One region of the Paenibacillus sp. Soil724D2 genome, then DNA from elsewhere that is predicted to be linked to it. Evidence: riboswitches for the same ligand, from Rfam matches in the RefSeq annotation. Region 1 holds a riboswitch; each other region holds the start of a gene.
The links. Region 1 has a riboswitch for cyclic di-GMP ahead of ASG85_RS30365 (putative bifunctional diguanylate cyclase/phosphodiesterase). Riboswitches for the same ligand answer to the same signal wherever they lie in the genome.
Positions count from the first base shown of each region.

Region 2: linked by a shared signal. The riboswitch ahead of ASG85_RS21250 (response regulator) and the one ahead of ASG85_RS30365 (putative bifunctional diguanylate cyclase/phosphodiesterase) in region 1 are both predicted to bind cyclic di-GMP.
Region 3: linked by a shared signal. The riboswitch ahead of ASG85_RS15975 (stalk domain-containing protein) and the one ahead of ASG85_RS30365 (putative bifunctional diguanylate cyclase/phosphodiesterase) in region 1 are both predicted to bind cyclic di-GMP.
Region 4: linked by a shared signal. The riboswitch ahead of ASG85_RS26410 (IPT/TIG domain-containing protein) and the one ahead of ASG85_RS30365 (putative bifunctional diguanylate cyclase/phosphodiesterase) in region 1 are both predicted to bind cyclic di-GMP.

Region 1 is NZ_LMRY01000056.1:20-4,236, reverse strand. Features, by position in the region: gene ASG85_RS30370 (MFS transporter) at 1-454, shown strand, start outside; gene ASG85_RS30365 (putative bifunctional diguanylate cyclase/phosphodiesterase) at 476-2,257, opposite strand; cyclic di-GMP riboswitch class I at 2,320-2,413, opposite strand; gene ASG85_RS30360 (HAD family hydrolase) at 2,619-3,269, shown strand; gene ASG85_RS30355 (GNAT family N-acetyltransferase) at 3,309-3,731, shown strand.
Region 2 is NZ_LMRY01000025.1:35,516-39,732, reverse strand. Features, by position in the region: gene ASG85_RS21270 (winged helix-turn-helix transcriptional regulator) at 1-212, shown strand, start outside; gene ASG85_RS21265 (hypothetical protein) at 841-1,086, opposite strand; gene ASG85_RS21260 (ParA family protein) at 1,073-1,996, opposite strand; gene ASG85_RS21250 (response regulator) at 2,375-2,737, opposite strand; cyclic di-GMP riboswitch class I at 2,867-2,955, opposite strand; gene ASG85_RS21245 (hypothetical protein) at 3,283-3,630, shown strand; gene ASG85_RS21240 (ABC transporter substrate-binding protein) at 3,890-4,217, shown strand, end outside.
Region 3 is NZ_LMRY01000015.1:3,457-7,673, forward strand. Features, by position in the region: gene ASG85_RS15965 (ArsR/SmtB family transcription factor) at 1-339, opposite strand, end outside; gene ASG85_RS15970 (3D domain-containing protein) at 784-1,473, shown strand; cyclic di-GMP riboswitch class I at 1,670-1,764, shown strand; gene ASG85_RS15975 (stalk domain-containing protein) at 1,836-4,217, shown strand, end outside.
Region 4 is NZ_LMRY01000040.1:692-4,908, forward strand. Features, by position in the region: partial or broken gene ASG85_RS26410 (IPT/TIG domain-containing protein) at 1-1,410, opposite strand, end outside; cyclic di-GMP riboswitch class I at 1,488-1,578, opposite strand; gene ASG85_RS26415 (hypothetical protein) at 1,704-2,072, opposite strand; gene fliS (flagellar export chaperone FliS) at 2,075-2,458, opposite strand; gene ASG85_RS26425 (flagellar protein FlaG) at 2,468-2,824, opposite strand; gene fliD (flagellar filament capping protein FliD) at 2,876-3,832, opposite strand; gene ASG85_RS26435 (flagellin) at 4,067-4,217, opposite strand, start outside.

The sequences.
Region 1 (4,217 bases):
ATCCATTGGGTGGATGGCTGTTGCTGTTCCTGGTGGGAAATGGGTAATTCGCTATGGATATAAACGGCTTCTAGTCATAGGTAATATAATACTCGTCATTACAGCTGCCTTATTTTATTTCATACATGAGGGTACTCCATTCTGGTACACGTTTACCGCACTAACGACGCTTGGTCTTGCTTATGGGATAATCTTCACTATTACTACAATCGGTTCACAGCAGCTTGTAGCAGCGCACCAGAAGGGGATTTCTACCTCGTTGCAGCTCTTTGCACGGAATATTGGAACAGCGGTCAGCGTAACCATTATGGGTGCAATCCTTACGAAATCCAGCGTCTTTTATACAGGTATTCACGGTATGTTCGTGTTTGGACTTTTGGCAAGCTTACTTTCATTGGCCATGCCGTTTGCTATTCGTTCGGCGTCCGATCTGAAAAGCCAGAAGACGGAGTAACCTCCGCATTCTGGCTTTTTTTCATAAAGCATTTGGACTAGCATTTGTATCATGGAAAACATAACTCTTTTCAAATAGCTCAGCTGTAAGTGGAACTGAGAATAAGTATCCTTGTATATTTTCACAACCAAATCTTTCTAGAAGATTGAGCTGTTCATGAGTTTCTACACCTACGGCAATGACACTCATTTTTAAACTATGTGACATAGCCATAATAGCTTCAATGATTGAAGATTCCGAATTATAGGTAGAGATCTCATGAACGATCGATTTATCAATTTTCAACGTATCCACTGGAGAGTTATGTAAATAACTTAAAGAAGAATAACCAGTTCCGAAATGATCGATAGAGATTTTAACTCCCTCACGCTTTAAAGCATAAAGCTTTTCCATGCAGCTAAGGTCGTAATTCATCGAAATGCTTTCGGTCATTTCAAGTTCTAAATACTGTGCTTCCAGCTTATTTTGATGCAGAATCTCGAGAATCATTGTCACCAAATCTTCTTGATGAAACTGGACAGAGGATATATTCACTGCAATAGGAACAGGCTCCATGCCCGCAGCTTGCCATTTATTCATTTGTAAGCAGGCAGTTTGTAAAACCCATTTTCCGATTGCAATAATTTGTCCGGACTCTTCAGCAATAGGAATAAATTCCTTCGGAGAGACGCTTCCTAACGCATGGCTATCCCACCGTAGTAAAGCTTCTACCCCGATTATTTTGCCAGTAGGAATATGGAATTTGGGTTGGTACATGAGGTAGAGCTCATTATGTTCTATAGCTGACCGGAGGGATTGCTCACATGCACTTCTCCTCGAATAAATGACACTCATTTCCTGTTCATAAAAATGATAATGGTTTCCACCGAGGTCTTTGGCCAAATACATCGCTTGATCAGCATTTTTCAGTAGAACCTCCGGATCTTCTCCATCGATTGGATACAAAGAGATACCGATACTAGTGGAAACAAAAACATTTCGACCATCAATTTGGAAAGGAGCTTCCAGTTGTCGAATGATTTTCTCCGCTTGCACAGCTGCTGACTCCCGATTCCCGAATGGGTACAAAATCACAAATTCATCGCCACTTAGCCTGGAAACAATGCTTTGTGCAAACAAGCTTTCCGAGAGCAGTGCGGAGAACTTTTGCAGCACCAGATCTCCCAAGTGGTGGCCTAAGGTATCGTTAATGAGTTTAAACCGATTTACATCAAGGAAAAGTAGAGCTAAGCTTTGATTATGTTGTTTGGCTTTGTTTAACACATCATGGAAAAGCTGATTGAACTGGTTGCGATTCGGCAAGCCTGTCAGAAGATCAAAATAGGCTAGCTGTTGTATCATTTCCTCGGACTTCTTTTTTTCAGTCAGATCACGGAGATAAGCTGTATAAACATGCCTTCCTTTATACGGAGTGCTCGTAATCGTTATTTCCGCTGGAAACACGCTGCCATCCGATCGAAATGCTTTCAATTCGGTTCGCTTACCGATAATCGATTCATCTTTGGCTGTGAATAGCAGATTTAAGAAGGTTGTCTCCTGGCCATCTTTTTCAAAAAGAAAATCGATTAACGTTAGCCCTAGAGCTTCTTTGCGTTCGTAACCCAAAATGGCTTCTGCTGCAGGATTAAACGCAATGATCCTCCCACTTGAATTAAACATCATGATACAATCGATAGCAGACTCTAATAGCGAAGCTTGGAGTGCTTTTTTGTTATTAAAGGATAAGTAAAGAGCAGTTATTGAAATAATGAACGTTAGCAGCATGAGGTAAATTGGATAATTATCTGTTAGCGTATGGTGCATGAATCAACCTCATTTCGTATAAATAAAAAAGCCCATCCCGAATGAAAGGATGAACTCCTTGACTCGGTAACCTGTCGTCCATAGCAATCCCAATTAGGGATGCCTTAGGTCATGGCTTTGCGTCGCATTGTTTCCAATGGTTTGCTTTTTACGATTCTATTTATGTAGTTCATAAGGCACTAGTCAGTGATGTGTAAAGCTTAAATACCAGTTAATACGCCCTATTATAATTAGTTAAAAATGACGTGTCTATAGCGGTATTTGCATATAATTAGCGAACGATGTCGAATTCAACTAAGAATAATTTATAATGCTAATTTCTTGATTTTTTATAGTTCTAAAGATGGATAGGTGAGGTTCAATGTATAAATCAAGCCATGTTCGAGGCATTATTTTTGATATGGATAATACACTGCTGAGGTCTAAGATTAATTTCCAAATGATGAAAAAGCAAGTGGCGGACTACCTTATTGATCATGATTTATTGCCAGTTGGTTTTCCGATTCAAGAGCATACCACTTCAACCATGATTGAGTATGTGAAAGCGAACGGGATGTCTGAAGAGTCCTATACAGAAGTGATGCATATGGTCGTTCAACATGAACTAATCGGCATGGAAGGCGCAGGACTGGAATCCCATGTTTCCGAGCTCCTGAAAGCTTTAATGACGGGATATGTCCTGGTTATTGTGACAAATAATTCATACAAGGCAGCGGTACAAGCGCTGGAAACAACGGGAATTCATCCATACTTTGATTTGATCATCGGAAGAGAACAAATGGAAGCGATGAAACCATCTCCATCTGGATACTTAGCCGCTAAGCAGCATTTTCCACACATTCTTGAGAGCGAATGGATATCAATCGGAGATTCGTGGATAGATGGCAGAGCGTCCGTAGATGCAGGAGTTCCCTTTATCAGCTACGGGCTGAGCGGACATCTGATGAAGGAGAAGGGAATCTCCCCTGTAGCTCATATTGACAGCTTGCTTAAGTTGTTAGATTATGTGTAGATAACAATACGAAAGTAGTGAATAAAGATGTTAGTAAATGTGAAATCCCGACTAAATGAAAATGATATACAAGAACTGCTGAGTTACAGCGTTTTCCCCGATCCTGAGGCGTTGCAACCTGTCATTGATCGTTATGAAAATGATGCTAATCTATGGTTGTTTGGATATGAATCCGAAGGTATCATGGTGGGCATTATCGGCTTTGAACTCAGTGATAATCAGGAGATGACGATCACTCATCTTGCCGTTGAACCGGAGAGCAGAGGGGTAGGCTTTGGACGAGGGATTATCCTAGAAATTATTGAAGATATGCACCCCGTTCGAATCGTGGCAGAAACGGATGAAGAGTCAGTCCAATTTTATCGGAATATTGGGTTTGTCATTCGCAGCCTCGGAGAGAAATATCCGGGTGTAGAGCGTTTTCTATGTACATATGAGGTAGAAGAAGCGGAAGAGGATTAAGAGATCGCAGAGACTGTTAAAGAAACGGAACTACGATTCGTAATTTTTGGAAAAAGACGTTAGAAATTGAAATCGCGGAGCGTTGTTCCTCAAAGTATATTTATCTCTTTCAAAAAAGGATCTGAGTCGTCGACTCAGATCCTTTTTTTTCTATCTATATGGAATTAAATGTTTTTGGGTTAGGGGGAGGTAAAGTTAAATCCATCCTGATGTTTTGTTTTCTAATTTGTAGGAGAAGACATTCGATTCATTCGTCTAATCATGCTCAATATTGAGGTCTTAAACCGGGATCAATCGTCAATTATGCTGGGTTGAGGTTGTTGGATGAATGAATTCAAACACGCGGTTGAATGGTGTTGTTTAAAAGAGTCAATTTCATAATAAAGTCCGATTTTTCCAAGTATGGATTCGGGAGAAATGCAGTTGAATAAGAGCCTTTAGAGACTGCTATTTCTTCATTTCCAGCGTATTTTGTAAAAATAAGAG
Region 2 (4,217 bases), on a different contig from region 1:
GTACACTGCGATTCAGCGACTTGTTGAAATCAATGGATGGCATTAGTCCAAAAACGCTCTCGCTCCGTCTTAAGGTACTAGAGGAACACGGGGTATTGGAAAGGAAAGTGTTTCCCGAAGTTCCCCCTCGTGTTGAATATACGTTAACGGAAAAAGGAAAGAGATTGGAACGTATCTTTGTTGAATTGAAGAGATTTGGATTAAATTTGTAAAAGAGACTGTTTCAAATGTAAATAAATTCACTTAGGCTTAGGTGCACAGAAAACAAAAAAATGAGAAGGCAGGGTTATGCCTTCTCACTTTTTTGTTTTCTTCGACTCCAAAGGAAAGTCACCCGAACTTTATTTAGCGGAACGTCGATCCGTTATTTCAGGAAATCTGCGCTTGAAATCAAACAAGAGGAACGTGAGTGTGTTATTTGATCAAAATGAATGATCCGGAGGCAAAAAACAGCGAAATAACGCATCGACGTTCCTCTTCCTCATGATTTCTGGGGGTTTTCGTCCAAATAGCACATCGACGTTCCCCCTCGGCAAATTCTGGTTTTCATAGCCTATTACAGTAAAGGGTAAAGAGGCATAACATCCCAAAATAGCTTTGGAACAGCCCCCTTTTTTAGGATTCCACCAATCTTATTTTTCCCTATTTAATATCATAATAGAAAATATTTAAGTCAGAATGAATTATTATTAGGGCACGGAAGTAGATGGTATCGAGCGATAACTAGATTTTATCCTGATTGTCTTTGTGACAGCAAGTATCATAGGGTAAATTGGTCAATGATTATCAGTCCGATATCTGGTATCGGGCAGACTGTAAAATGAACGAATCCCCACTGGCCTACTCGACCGGTGGGTTATTTTTATGTCTTCGCATATACTCTTTCACGGCCTCTACCACAACATCAACCATCTTCTTATTCTGTTTCGCTGCGAATATCTTTAGCTCAGTATGGAATTGATCATCGAAATCAAAAGTTGCTTTTTTCTTATTTACAGGTTTCTGTATACCTGTATTTACAGTTTCCTGTATTTCTAGACTCCGCCGTTTTCCTAATAACTGCTCAATCGCATCACGCTTGGACACGTTGCTCCAGCTCCTCGACAAAATTTCTATAATTCCTTAGTGCCGATGTATCCGAATTACTGTATTCCTGTATTCCTGTAATAGAAAACTCCTTGATTCTATTTCTTCGCTTTATTTCCGCTCGAAACACAACTTCCTCGTATTCTCTCCTTACCCTATCAATGATTGTTTTATCAATGATTGTTCTAGAATCGATCATTGTTGGCAATATGCCACATAAAACAAGGTCCAGCTTTTTAACCTCTTTGATGTGAATCATTGTTGCGATGTATCTGTCCAGCGCGTCATAACACATTGGTTCGCATTGTAGCATGACGATTGCATAATCGGAAGCCACTAAACCATTAATCGTGTGCTCTCCGAGATTTGGAGGTAAATCAATAAGTATGTAGTCGTATCTGGCCTTTACTTTATGTAGTGTATCTCTCAAAATGGTCGAACTCATTGAAGGATTTTGATGGATAAGCAGGGGCAGAGTTGCAAGCATTTCATCAGCCGGAATGAAGTGAAGGTTGTAGGTTAACTTGCGGATGTAGGGGGTGGGATTCATGTTTTTACACGCCTCAAAAATAGTCATTTTGGAGTAATCGTGTATATCTCGTTGAGTAAGAAACTGTGTCAAATTGCCTTGGCTATCGAAGTCCACACAGAGAACCTTGTACTTCTTAGAGAGAAGATACCCCGTAATGGCCGTGGTTGTCGTTTTGCCAACACCGCCTTTTTGATTACCGATTGAAATAATGGCTCCCATAACCCATTCCTCCTTATTTCTGTAAACCTTTATTCCTGTATATAGTTCTACAATAGATCTATTTAAAAGGGGGTCATGCACGGTCAAGTTGAGAGTGTATTCAGCAACCATAGCGCCAGGAATTTCTCTTTCAAATGAATTCTCTGTATATGTATCCATAAGGTCAAATTTCGCCAAAATATTTTTTCTAACGAATTCTGCAACAAATCGTCAAATTCGCTGTCATGCACAACAAATTCCAACGAATTCTGAAACAACAAAAACGGAGCCATGCGATTAGCGGGCTCCGTTTATGGAATATCACAAAGAAATGAACGAATCGATAGAAGGGAATTGTTTGAATTCTATATAGGACCTCAACAAAACTACGAAATACATAATCAAGGCTAAAATAAGTGATTACTCTTTCTTTAGATCGTAAATGCATGGGAAATTCCGCCTAACTGTTTAAGTATGTGAATTGCTAAGATTTTATTATAATGTGGAGGTACAAAAAGTGGAATGGGGAGGCATTCAGGTGGAGAGCTTTGTGGGCATTCACGTATTCAGAACCTTTTTTACAGCTTCTGCTACCCTCTCTTTATCAAAAGGCTTCACAATAAAATCTCTTGCACCAAGGGTAATGGCTTCAATAACAAAGGATTGTTGCCCCATTGCTGATACCATTATTATCTTTGAATCGCTGTTGTAACGTTTAATTTCCTTTAATGCAGTAATTCCATCCATCTCGGGCATTGTTATATCCAACGTAATCATGTCAGGTGAATGCTGTAAAAACAGAGAGATTGCCTCAAGTCCATTCGATGCTTCGGCTACAATTTCATGCCCTAATTCTAAGAGGATGTTCTTAATCATCAATCGCATAAAGATAGAATCATCTACAACCATTAGTCTGGCCATTTTAATTATCACCTTTCAGGGGGACTTTCTACCTAGCTATTTACTGTAATAGATGGCTACCATAATTCGTTACATAATGAAAACTCCTCTTATTAGAAGAATAAGGGGAGTTGTAGATATGTCCCTTCCTTCGGTAACTGGCAAGCATAGCGAAGTATTTCGCCTTAGCTCCTTTAGCTTTGCGTCACTAATTTTCATTAGCTTTGCTCTTATCGTATAGCAGAAGAATTACTATTCATTTATTAAATTATAGCACTCTTTTTACTAGGAATAAAGTACTAGTATTAAAGGTGTGCCTTAAGCAGCCCTTGATTGTGTTAACCGAGTTAGATTTATGTTGCCCGAGATTTTTTAACGTGTATTCGTCACTAATATCAAGCAAAATTTGTAAGACATTCGGTAAATTGGATCATTTAGATGTGATGTAGGTAAATAATGCCCGATTTCAGTGAGAAAGACGAACGATTCTCTTGATTAATTCTGAAATCCTATGTATTATTAAGTTAGATTTACAAGGGTTGATAATTGATCTTGAAGGTGATTCCATGCCACAACTAGATTCTAATGAATATAAGAAGAAGCTGTGTCACCTCTATAACGAAATCTCCAAAGAGTTGTTCGGGTTTGGCACAACACTGCTGAAGGTTTCCATTGATCAGAACATTATTACTTTTCATGCCAAGCATCGCCGTTCTCCGCGTTCAACCGCATTGGAAGGCGAGGCGCCAACGCTCAAACACGAAGTCGATTTTTATATGTCCTCTATATACAAGAAGAGAATCCGGGACAGGCTTGAGCAAGAACTTGGCTTATCCATGGATGCGGTATTAAGGGACTATGATCCGCCGACGCAATGGGCTATAACGAACATTATTCTTAAACAAACCGAATAGTTTTGTCGGGCGGTGTTCTCTTTTGATTTATCTTAAGAGGAAACCACATGTATACCAATAGATGTCACTTTACATTGTTTACAATGAAGAGTGCTCTTGATTAGAAGCTTCTTTCTATCAAGGGTACTTTTCTTTTTTTTGTATAGCTGGATTTACGGCGAAACGCGCATATATCTTAGGTCTTGAAGAATACTAGTAAAAATTTAACAGGGGATTCACGTATTAAAATCATACAAGATAAAACTTGGGAGGACGATGAATGATGAGACAAAAAATGGTACGCGGTTTAATTTCTTTATCTGTAGTAGGACTAGCCTTAACAGGTTGCGGCACAGCGAAGAACCAGGGCAATACAAGTGGAGCTACAACGGCACCCACAGCAGCTGCCACAGCGGCATCTAAAGGGGAACCTACAACTTTAATCATTTCCACCTGGGGTTTTGCGGATGATTTCTTTAAGAAAGAAGTGTACGCGCCATTTGAGAAAGAGCATAATGCTAAGATCGTTCTTGAAATAGGCAATAACGCAGAACGTTTGAACAAAGTGAAACAAGGCAGTTCGAGTGTGGATCTCATTTATTTATCCG
Region 3 (4,217 bases), on a different contig from region 1:
ATCCTCCAAATCAAATTGTTTTTTCTTTTCCTTCTCTAACATTTGCTGCAAATAATCGTCCAAGCGATCAAATCTCTCTTCCCACATGCGGCGGAAAGAGTCTAGCCATCCATCTAGCTCCTTGAGCGACTGAAACTGCAGCTTATAGATTCTTTTATTCGCAGACGGTTGTACCTCGACAAGTTCTGCATCACTAAGCACACGGAGATGCTTGGATACTTGCGGCTGCTGGAGCTCAAGCCGATCCGCTATTTCCCCGACGGTAAGGGGACCGTCACGCAAGAGCTCGACAATGTGCAAGCGGTTTGGCTCGGCAAGAGCACTGAAAGTCTTATTCATAGACATAATATACTCCAGATGGAATATTCCTGTCAAGGAATATTTGTGAACTACTGTATGTTGAAAAGCAAGAAAGACTGCCACACCGGCAGTCTCCTACTTTCACGTTTGTTAGTTTAAGCCAAGATTTGTTTTGTATACTACTGAGCATTCTTATTTCTTTATGGTTTGTTTTTTTTAGCGCTCTGTCCGCCTTGGTTTGCGTTGGTCCCCACATGTTTGTTGATCTGTCCTCCGCCTTCAACTCTTTGAATACGAATATTACCGTTGAAAATGGTGATATAGTAAATCAATAGACCGTTTTTACTAGGTTTATAAGATTTCATAAGAATTGTCCATTATGTCTATCAAATTGAAAAAAATATATACGAGACGTATATAAATCATAGAATTGGACGAATCTAGTAGCTATAACTCTATTATTTTTTAAGAGGAGGAGATACTATGTTTCGTAAAATTCTTTATGTTACTTTGACGCTTCCGTTGCTGCTTTGTTTGTGGCAGGTGCAACCCGCCTATTCGTACCCTGAAAGTGAAGATGGGGGGGAATTACCTCCTACGTATAGTATGGCAAGAAATGCAGCTCCTGTGGAAGAAGCCGCTCAAGCTGAGCTTGTTCAGCCAAGGACGCAATACCAAGTGGACCGCGGAGATACGCTGTTCAAAATTGCACGTGATTTTGGCGTATCCGTAGATGACCTTATCAATTCAAACAATATTCCAAATCCGAACCAGCTAACGATAGGTCAAAGTTTAACGATTCCGAAGAGTGAATCCGAGATTGGTTTACCAAATGGTCAAAAGAAAATTATCAAAAAAGTGTTGAACACAACCCTTACAGCTTATACGGCTGGCGTTGAATCAACAGGTAAAAAGGCATCCCATCCCATGTATGGCATCACATTTAGTGGTCTTAAAGCCAAAGAAGGACGCACGATCGCCGTGGATCCTGCAGTAATCCCTTTAGGTTCTACGGTGTTCATTGACGGCATCGGGATTCGTAAAGCGGAGGATATAGGTTCGGCTATTCGCGGTTCGAGAATTGATGTATTTATGAATGATTTGAGTGACGCTCAAGAATTCGGTGTAAAGAAGAATGTGAAAGTCTATTTGCTAGATAGAGAGAATATTTAAGTCAGAAATTTATCAGGGCAAAGGTCAACCGGGACATCCGGTTGGCCTTTTTTGTGTGATATCACACACTTTGTGCATGTATTTCCTCTTTTTTGTAGAAAAGTGTTGAAATTTGAAAAAACGTGGATTAATATGGAAAACAGTTGGTTCTAATTAACTAGTACGAATGAGTAAAAATACCTAATAACCAAGCAATAATGAACAAAGGCAAATCCATCGAAAGGTGGAGACGCAAAGCCACGGGTCTAAGCCATGAGTCATATCTCATGGGATGATAGCCGGGTTGCTCTATTGAGCTTGGTTTTTTTGTGTTATCTAACATGGAGATTGAGAAGGAGCGAGGGCATGTGGGGTTTATAAGAATGAAATTATGGGTGCTTATCTTGATGGTTGTCATTGGCGCAGGATCGTTAGGCTTGCTGCCAAAAAGCGCCTTCGCGGAGTTATTCACCTCAACGGACAAGCTTACCGAGTACACGCTACCTGAGTCTGAAGCGAAGATCACAGGCAATCAGATGGTGTACTTAGGCAAAGATAATCCTGGTTGGTGGCAGGTGTTCAGCCGCAATTTAGAGACCGGAGAGTTGAAGCAACTTACTGACACCAAGAAGTATAAGCAATACTTATCTGCAGGAGGAGGCTATGCCGTCTATTTGGAGGACCAAAAGCATGTTATGCTTGTCAATCTTCTAACCGGTGAAGTAACCAAGACTGAAATCTCTCCGTATTCCTATGATCAATTTGCCACTGATGGGAAATATGTTGTTTTCTACAAACCGATTGAAGGGATACTCAGGGTTTATAACTTAGAAACAAAAGTAACCTCAGAAATCGGAAAAGGCAGAAGGGCTCTAATTGAAAATGGTATTGTCGTCTATATTAGCGATAAGGGGAGCTTAGAACGCTATAACGCAATGGATGGATTGTCCAGGACATTGTACAAGCCAACAGAAGGTTATATCAGGAATGATAAGAAATTTGCATTTGACGGCAAAAACGTTATCTGGATGCATGCATTTACTTCCAAGCCAGATTATGAGACAAGGATGCTGAATGTCGAGGATATCGACACCGTACCAAAGGTTCTAAGCACCTTCAAGGAATTAGGAGATATTTTCTCGCAAGTATCCATTGGTACTAGTATAGCGGCATGGCCGGAGTTCAAAAATGGAGCTAACCATATTGTCGCTGCCGATCTTTCTTCAAGACAAACTGGCATTGTTGGAGACAATGAAGTCCTCATTGGCATCTATAACGACCAGCTTGTATTGAGAATGAAGGACGAAACCATCCAACTTCGCCGGCTCGAAAAGACAGGTGAAGGTCAGGTAGAAGACACGCTCGTTTCGGCTGTTCCTTATTTCTATAGTGTTCCTACTGGTATCAGGGGAAGTATTGGGAAATTGGGTAATATTAAAAAACTGTCTACACAGGACGATAGCGTAACCGTATACTCACCGAAAGACCCGGAATCTGATTTTTATGAAGCTGTCACAATTGACTTCAAGGATGATAAAGATTTAGCGCTTACCAAAGCACTTAAGCCTGGCCAAAAAATGGTCAGCTACCCGTGGGCTGTGTCCTATGAGTCGAGGGATGACGTCTTGAAGCTCTCGATGACCTATATGAAGGAAAGAGTTCCTGCAGGAGGTCTGAACAAACTGGGGATATATCGACTAGATTCCGGCTTGTGGACTTACATGGGCGCTCTGCTAGAGGAGAATAACACACGGTTATTTACGGACATTTCTCAGTCAGGTGTTTATGCTGTGCTTTACTTCGATGTTCCGAATGAGTTTGTTCGTGATTATTGGATACAGAAGCGAATTGAACTATTAAATGCAGATAAACCGATTCGTGTTTTCTTGGACGGAGAAGAAGTGGTCTTCCATCAGTCCCCTGTACTGAAGGATGGATCAACGACGGTTGAATTTAGACCTATTTTCGAAAAACTGGGTTTAGACATTGAATGGAACGACTCCAAACAAAGTGTAACAGGAACGAGTCAGGGTAAGTCGCTCTCCCTCATATTAGGACAGGATGAAGCGAACGTGAATGGCAGTACTACCTCAATGCCTACCGCTCCTTTTCTAAATCAGGGTTACACCTTCGTACCGCTGCGCTTTGTTGGCGAAGCAACGGGGCGCAAGGTGCTGTGGGATGCTAATCTGAAATCCGTTTATATCTACGATCCTGCAACTGAAGGAAAGCTGTACGGTGACAACGGCGCACTTCTATATGAAGGTCAAGTCAAGAATGGCCAAATGAACGGCAAAGGAAAGCTATACCGCGATAATGGCTCAGTTTGGTACGATGCCGTGTTCCATGATAATGAAGTCGTTGGACCAGGCGTCATCTATTTTTCAGGTAACCAATACGGTCGCGACCGAACAGGTGAAATTGCGATTGCGCAGAAGTTCGAGGACGGTCGTCAGACAGGCTATGTTATCAATATTGACGATAGTAGTTTCGTAGCTTACGAAGGTGAAACTAAATTAGGGGTTTTTCAAGGGAAAGGTAAGTTTTACATCGTAGATAAGCTTGTCTACGATGGCGAGTTTAAAGACAATTTGTATGACGGTTATGGCAAGTATTTTATAAATGGAATTCTTCGATACGAAGGCAATTGGGTTAAGAACATCCCTAATGGATACGGTAAGACTTATGAAAAATCTGAAGACAAGGTTTATCTCTATGAAGAGGGACAATATGCTGACGGAATGCTTAACGGGAAGGGAACTCAA
Region 4 (4,217 bases), on a different contig from region 1:
AAAATAGTTACCTGATACGAACACCAGAGTACCACCATCAATAGGCCCGTTATTCGGCTCTATGTTTGTAACAATCGGGTCAGCTTTGTATTGGTAAGGGGCTGACGCTTGTTGAACATCCGGATTAGATACGGTAACATTGACAACACCTTGGGCTCCGGCGGGAGCAGTTACCGTCAATTGTGTGTCACTTACATATACTACATTAGTCGCCGGCATCGTTCCGAAAAGGACGGTTGCCCCGCTTACAAAGTGATTGCCGTTAATGACCACCGTTTCTCCGCCATTTGGATGACCAATATGTTTGTCCAACGACGTGATTTCCGGAGCTGGAAGCTTTACCTTCACACTAACACTCGAAATGGACTTCGATCGGCTTGCACCTGCATAGTCCTTATAAGTTATAACCGAACTCGCTGTTGAGACTGGGAAAGTACCCGTTTTTGTTTTACTTACCGGACGGATTTTATACGTAAATGAAAGGGTGCTATCCTTTAATTCATTAAAGTCCCAAATTAGCGTATTCCCATTTATGGTCGGTTTAGGGATGTTATTGTCAGCTGATCCCGGAACAATTTCAAAATTCGGATCAACAATGTCCATTACTGTAACATCAAAGGCGCTCGCCAAGCCAATTTCTTTGACAATGGCTGCATATATTTCAGCTAATCCGGTTGAACCAAGCACGAAGTGATGATGTGCTGCCGTTGTGGCCATTTCTTTAAGCAGTATGTTCGGTCCGCTTGTATCAGGATCCTCGCTCGGTTTGAGCAGTGCAATCGTATAGGTTATAATACCTGCATCCTTCGCGTCTTGCGCCTTTTGTTTTGCATACCCATATGGATCGTTCGATGGTTGATTGGCCTCCCCATCCGTCATAATGACGATGACTGGCTGCGCTTCGGGGCGATGATCCACCAGCAAGTTTATGGCTGCTTGAATAGCATCGCCAGTCGCTGTCCCACCATTTGCTTGAATTCCATTTATGTAATTTTTGGCAACGTCTTTATCTGTTGTGAAGGGGATGCTACTGATCATATTGGTTGATGAAAAATCGACAACAGCCACCCTGTGCTTTGTCAAATCCATCAAATCAACGAAACCTTTAGCAGCATTCTTTGCATTCGTCATTTTATCTTCACCGTTATTGTAGGCAGGTGCCATACTTCCCGACTTGTCGATGATAAGTACGACATCGTTCGGAACAACTACATTGACTGGCGGGGTACCCGTGATATTCAATGTAACATCAGCTGTATCCTCCGTTGTAATTATCGTCGGGGAAACAGTTTTGGTTACACTCACATAATCATTTACTGCTGCTGCCGCTTCCGTAGTTCTCAGCATCAATCCACTAAAAATCATGCTAAAGGTCAACATCAAAACTAACCATTGCTTCATTCGTCTCATGATTATTCCTCCATAATATTTGATAATATGCAAACAAAAAACAATAGCAGGTTGCTATTGTTTGTATGACCAAACGAATGGGCAACCTGGCGACCTGATCGTCTAAATTAAGCGATTAGACCCATGGCTTTGCGTCACTATATCACTATAGTTTTGCCATTCTATTCTCATTTTCTATATCCTTGGAACTAATTCCTACGTACTATTTTACTATATTTTCTTATTCTTTTTTTCACAAGTATATCTCTAGTACTTCTTACAACATTTACCTTATTTTTCGACAATTATTTCCATCACCGATTTTTATCAATGAAAAAGCCAACATTCTGCTCTTCTTCATAATGATATAGCTCTCGTGAGACTTTACCAGAGTTGATGCGTTGAAGTTGTCCAACCAGAGACTGCTGGGTCGTTTTGAATCTCTCTATATTGTTTTGTTCCATCACTAAACACGCTCTGAGGTATTGTCTCTCATGTTCAGTAAAAGAACGTCTTTCATCCAACAACGTTTCTTCAATTTTTTGCCTCAGTTCAACCTGTTCATTCTGTAAAGAAAGAAGCAAACTTTCGTTTGCCTCTTCATTTAAATCTAAATGGGAAATTTGACCTGTTGTTTCTCTCAGGTTTTCTAACAAGTGCTCCATTGGAGTCGAATGTCTCATACCTATTTCACCTTCTCCGCATTTTTCAAGCTCTTCAACGCCTCATTCCATGTATCACGCAATTCTGTAAACATCGTGACACAATATTGAGCAGATTCGGAATTAAGCTTGACATTAGCTTCGAACAACTTGCTTTGAAGAAACGTATATAAACTGTTTAAATTGTGGGAAATTTCATATTCCATTTTTAGTGTGGATTGAAGCTCTTCAATTATATTCTGTGCTTTTGTAAAATTTGTATGTTTCCCTGCAAAATCTTGTTTCTCCATACAAGTAATACCCTGTTTAATAAAGAGAATACAACCATTATAAAGCATCAAAGTTAATTCTGCTGGGGAGGACGTCTGAACACGGGTGTTTAAATACTGATTCTGTACGTTAAGCATAGAGCGTCTTCACCTCTTCTCGTCGATGATTGCACCCACAGACAGCTCCTGAAGTTTCTCCACCAGTTCGATAAACCTTTCGGACGGAACCTCACGAACAATTTCTTGGGTATCTTTATTTAAAACTTGTACGATTACTTCACCTGTTGATTGGTGTATTTTATACTTAAACTCATGTGGGGTGCCTTGAAGCGCTTTGTTAGCCTTATCAATTGAATCAAGTAAAGCCTTCTCCCCAACCGTTAATATTTGTGATTTGCTCTTGTCCTTGATTTCAATATATTCTCCGGTTGCCTTAATCGGCTCAGACACATCCTTTGTTAAAGCGGGTAATTGAACCTGGGGGAATTTGGATTGAATTTCCAATAGGTTTCCTCCTTCCATATAACAAACTTTAGGAATATTATTGCAGTATAATTAACCCATTTGACTTTGTAACCAGCTCATTTGGGAATTTCCTTTTGCAATTGCAGTCTCCATGGTACTGAACATTCTATAAAAATGGTCTTCTTTCTTGTTAAGCTTTTCTGTCATATCTGAAATTTTTTGAGCGAGATCATAGTCCTTCTTGCCCAGAGACGTATAAGTGCTAGTATACGATCCATTTGCCGAACCAGCCTTTTTCGAAATCTCCGACATCGTATTTCCAGCATCCTCATAGATCCGCTGTGCGATACCTCGATCTGTACCGGTACCGTGTGCCGTGAACAAATTAATTGCTGCTTGTGGATCCGCATCAATAGCTGCTTTTAATTTAGTTGAATCCATGTACAATTTGCCTGCGGTTGAAGTGTCGTACTTGTTATAAGCACCCGTTGTGACTCCAATATCAACAAGCGATTTATATGTCGACGTAATTCCAGTCACCTCTGTAGTCACGTCGGAACGGAAATCCAAATATGCTTTAGACACTATCGTGTCTCCGCGAAGAGAACCTTTTTTTGCTTTGTCTTCCCAATTTTTTATATCATCATCATTCATTGCCTTCTTTTGGTCGCTTGTTAGTGGTTGAAAGCTTCGCTCTACCGTCTCATCTAACTTGGATTTCAATGCAACGCTTGTGTCGTTATAAGTCGAAATAAAACTGCTTATTTTTGCGTAAATAGCATCTTTATCTGCCTGTGTGAAGGCAGGATTTCCACTACCATCTGTCCCTGATGCTGTTGGCCAGTTGTAGTTATACTGTAATTGCTTGCTCTGTTCACTTAATGGATAAATAGCTGTGTTTATTGCACGGTACGAATCCTGCAGCCACTCATTCTTTGTTTTCTGCTTATTAAGATTATCGATCGGCATATTCTCTGCTTTCATTAGCTTACTAACCATGCCATCAATATCCATACCGGAGGACATACCTGTTATTCGCATAACCATCCTGTTCATCTCCTCATTAATTTATTGTCTACTATATTTATCGTACAAGGAAGGCTCATTTATTAGCTTTATATAAAAAAATTCTATAGTTAGTAAAATTAAAAATAAAACCACGCCCAAGTAATAGAAATCATTACAAGAACTCCATGGGTGAAATCATCATAGCGTTTACGTATTCTAACTTGCACTACAAAAAAGAGACCTTCGATTTGAAGGCCTCTTTTTGTTCTTTGATTAACGGAGCAATTGCAGTACGCCTTGTGGTGCTTGATTAGCTTGTGCCAACATCGCAGTGGAAGCTTGTTGCAGGATATTGAATTTCGTGTAACTCATCATTTCAGAAGCCATGTCGGTGTCACGAATACGGGATTCAGCAGCTTGTAGG